Regions from separate parts of the Tildeniella sp. genome, predicted to be linked through region 2. Evidence: riboswitches for the same ligand, from Rfam matches in the RefSeq annotation. Region 2 holds a riboswitch; the other holds the start of a gene.
What was found. A riboswitch is a leader RNA that binds a small molecule or an ion and turns the genes downstream of it on or off. The one in region 2 is predicted to bind cobalamin.
Positions count from the first base shown of each region.

Region 1: another riboswitch for cobalamin. It lies ahead of cobG (precorrin-3B synthase); the one in region 2 lies ahead of AC5JO6_RS26635 (ferredoxin--NADP reductase).

Region 1 covers NZ_JCACKI010000021.1:23,433-25,633, reverse strand. The annotation lists gene cbiE (precorrin-6y C5,15-methyltransferase (decarboxylating) subunit CbiE) at 1-466, opposite strand, end outside; adenosylcobalamin-variant (AdoCbl-variant) riboswitch at 700-795, shown strand; gene cobG (precorrin-3B synthase) at 856-2,201, shown strand, end outside.
Region 2 covers NZ_JCACKI010000073.1:141,565-143,765, forward strand. The annotation lists gene AC5JO6_RS26630 (tetratricopeptide repeat protein) at 1-221, opposite strand, end outside; cobalamin riboswitch at 717-950, shown strand; gene AC5JO6_RS26635 (ferredoxin--NADP reductase) at 983-1,690, shown strand; gene lepB (signal peptidase I) at 1,840-2,201, shown strand, end outside.

The sequences.
Region 1 (2,201 bases), on a different contig from region 2:
TCGCGGGGGTTTGCTTACCCTCACTCAAAATCAAGAGTTTCGCACCAGGATAGAGATAGGGATGCAGTAGTGCAGGCGGACGATTGCACAAGCTGACCGTTTCGACCTCCGTGAGCGACCAGCCAAGTCGGGCACAGGCAAGGCTAAACGTCGATGGTGCCGGAAGAAGTGTCATTTCCGCCAGGGGAATGCGACGGAGTAACGTTACGCCAATGCCGTAGCACATGGGGTCTCCACTCGCTAAGACGCAAACGGCTTGCCCTCGCCGACGCAAAATTTCCTCGATCGACTCACGCATCGGTGCTGTCCAAACCAACCGCTCACGATCGTCAGTAGGCAGCATCGCAAGATGTCGATCGCCCCCCACCAGCACTTCAGCGCGATCAACAAGAGCACGTGCGATCGGGCTTAAGCCTTCCAACCCATCCTCACCAATGCCCACCACCGAAAGCCATTTTTGAGTCATAAAGTCGTTTTAAATTGCGTGTGAGAAGATAACAATACTTGAGCGGTCAGCGGTCAGCTTTAAAGACATACCCTGACGATCAATCATGCCAGCGTTACTCTGACTGAATATTCTGCCTGCTAGTCTTTTCGCTAAGAGCGAAAGATTGAGGGCTGATAGCTGATAGCTGATAGCTGCTTATTACAAAAAATGGCATCTCACGCGTCCACTGCTTTCTCATGCTAAGTTACTGAAGCCTAGAGTCGGGAAAGTCCGGTGTGATTCCGGTACTGTGCCGCAACTGTAATGAAGCGTTTTGAATGCTTTTAAGTCAGAATGCCGACTGGGTGGTATCTGCGGGATGCCTTTATTGTCTACTCCCTGCGTCGCACAGGGGAGGAGTTAGAGCTTTGTCATCATTCGCACCATCAGAATTTGCACCATCAAAATTTGCAACTTGCCCCGGCTTGTTTCAGCCATCAGTTGCGCGCGATGGGTTGCTGTCTCGCCTGAGAATACCAGGTGGGCTGCTAACAGTGTCCCAGTGTGAAGCGATCGCTGACCTTGCCGATCAAGCGGGTGGCGGCTATGTAACAGTGACGAATCGTGCCAATGTGCAAATCCGTGAGCTTCAGGTAAGCATTGATGGCGATCAATTGGCGCACTTACAAGCGGTAGGATTAGCCTCTCCTGTTACCGAGATTGATGCACTTCGCAACATCATGTGCAGTCCCACAGCAGGTATCGATCGCCAGCAATTGCTCGATACACGCCCGTTTGTCGCTGAGTGGAATCGTTATCTTACAACGCGTCCCGATTTTGCCGTGTTATCGCCTAAATTTAGCGTGTGTTTTGATGGTGGCGAAACGGTTTCGGTGCGCGATCGACCCAACGACATTAGTTTGGTAGCAGTGGCGATCGATGATGAAATTTACTTTCGTTTGCATTTGAGCTTGGGCGATCGTGGAGCATCGCCACGTGAAACAGACATTCTCATTAGACCAGAAGAGAGTCTGCAAGTGCTAATAGCGATGACAGAGGTTTATCGTGACTACACAATGCAAACGCTCGGTAATAGTAGCCGACAAAAACCGCGTTTAAGAACGCTTTTACACGACTGGGGTTTAGAAACATATCTGCGAACCATAATAAGTCGCCTGCCGTTTTTATTAGAACAAAAGGCAAGAATTCTGCTTCAGGGAAACGAAGAAATTGATCATAACTCATTCTCTAACTCATATCATCATTTAGGGATACATGCTCAACGTCAGCCTGGACTTTTTTATGTTGGTGTTGTTCTACCGCTGGGTCGCTTAGAGACGACACAACTGCGCGGATTAGCAACAATAACAGCACGATATGGCAGTGGCATTTTGCGAATAACGCCGTGGCAGACTGTGTTACTTTCTGATCTTCCAACGTCAGAAATATCAGTAGTAATGCAGGAAGTTGAACAGTTAGGATTAAGCGGATCATCCACACATTCTCACAGCGCGATCGTTGCCTGTTCTGGTACAACAGGTTGCAAGTCATCGGCTACTAACACGCAAGCAGATGCTCTAGTACTAGCGGCTCATCTAGAACAACATATCGTGCTTGATCGTCCGATTAATATCCATTTCAGCGGGTGTGAAAAATCCTGTGCTCAACACTCTGCCAGTGATATTACATTGCTTGGCATTACAACAGAACGTTACCGCGTTTATGTGGGAGATGGCGATTCAAATTTTGGTCGATTACTCTACCAAAACTACCG
Region 2 (2,201 bases):
ATATCACTGTTGGGCTTAATCACCTCAAACGGAAAGGTGTCGAGTGGTGGAATCCGGGGATGGCGGCGCTGTTGCAGGTAAGCAGCGATCGACTTAAAGAACGCCACCAGGAAGCCAGAACCAAACAGCAGCGTGAATAGAGTCAGCGTTACTGTGATGCCCGCAATCACAACCAGGAGTGCGTCTTTATTGCTGCTCAAGAACTTAAGAATGGCATCCACTCAGTCTTTCTCCTGACTTTTCCTGATCGCGATCGCCCCACTGCTGCCTGTTCCCACATCTCACCCAACCAACTCAAGCCAATTCAGCGTCTGATCCTGAGCGATCGTCCTCCAAACCCGCTGCTCCGAGTTCTGATCCTGACCCTTCGAGTTCTGAACACGACCAATTGAGCTAAAAGCTCCAACGTCTGACTTCTGAGCCTGACAATCCGAGTTCTGAACTCGACGATTCAAGCTAAAAGCTCGACCTTCCAGGTTCTAAGCTTGACGATTCGACTTCCGAACTCAACGCTTCAAGTTCAAAGCTTGACCATTTGAGTTCAAAGCTTGACCATTTGAGTGCCAAACCTGATGTGCCAAGTTCATTACCTGACGCTTCAAGTAAAACACCTGATCGTCCGGGTTCACATAGTCGAGCCGCATGAGCCACTCTCTAGATTTTAAGCACTTGTCAAAGAGAAATGCGATCGGTTAAAAGATTGCACCGTAGGCTACAATACCCAAGCTACTTCAGGTTGTCTGGGGAGTCAGCCCAGACAGGACGAGAGATGATCTCGTCTGGGGAAAGCCCGGTGATTTTGCAGCGTGCAAAAAAGTCCGGCACTGTGCCGCAACTGTGAAGCGAAAGGCTAAGAGCTAAAGGATAAAAAGGGAGATAACTTCTAGCCTTTAGCCTTCATCCTTTATCCTTTCCAAAGTCAGAATGCCTGCCTGAAGCGACATACACCATCATGCCTGCGACGCACAGGTAAGGATTTACAATGCAAAGTTTAGACGTTCTGCGCCGATCGCCTACGGCGGATTACAGCGCTACGGTCATTCATTCTGTTTCGTTAACACCAACCATCAAAGCGATTCGGTTGCGGCTGGATCGAGATGACTTCAGTTTTTTGCCAGGACAGTCAGTGTGGCCCAAATTTGAACGCGATGGTCGCAAGTTCAGCAAGATCTACTCGATCGCCTCTTCACCCTCTCATTGTCCTGAAGTTGAACTCTGTGTTTCGCGTGTGGGCTGGAGTTCTGCCTTTCTACAAGATTTGGCGATCGGGCAGTCGTTGCCTCTACGTGGTCCCTATGGACTGATGACGTTAAGCGAATTGCCTCAACGTCCTCGCCTCTATATTGCTGAAGGCTCAGGCATCGCGCCACTGAAAAGCCAAATCGACTGGCTGCACGAATGCGGCTATCGGCAACCTGTTTGGCTAGTGCAAGCAAACCCAGAAACGACGGACCAATTACCGTATCAGCAGCACTGGCAGCGCCTGCAACAAAGCTGGAAAGCCTTCGAGTATCGAGAGGCGATCGCCCAATGCCCTGAAGCGATCGTGTCAGGGTTGAGGCTCAATCTGGCAGACTTCGAGATTGTCATCTGCGCGGTGGGCGATCGCTCCGATCAGCTTCAGGAGTTTATGCTGTCGCTAGGCGCGAGGAATGACCAGTTGCGATCGGAAAAGTTCATTGCGTTCTAACTTATTGCGTTCTAACAATGGCTCTTGCGAGAATAAAGGGTATCTGGACATTAGACTAAAGACTCTAGATCGCAGACTTGCCTAAATCAAAAGGGCGATCTGTGGTTATGTGCCTCACGTCTAATGTCCGCTGTCTAAGCCACACCTTTATGACCTCTGAAAAAACCTCTGAACCGCAGGTTCCAGTTGTTGTGCCGCCTACCTCACCGCGCTGGCGAACCTGGTGGGAAAACATACAAATCCTAATTATTGCGCTGATTTTGGCACTGTTGATTCGGGTGTTTGTGGCAGAACCACGCTATATTCCCTCTGATTCGATGCTGCCGACATTGGAGGTAGGCGATCGCCTCGTGGTCGAAAAACTCTCATATCGCCTTCGTCCCCCCACGTTTGGCGAAATCGTCGTTTTTGATCCACCCCAGCAGCTTCAGATCCAGGGCTACACCAAAGATCAGGCATTTATCAAACGCATCATTGGTCAACCAGGGCAAACGGTGCAGGTCAAAAATGG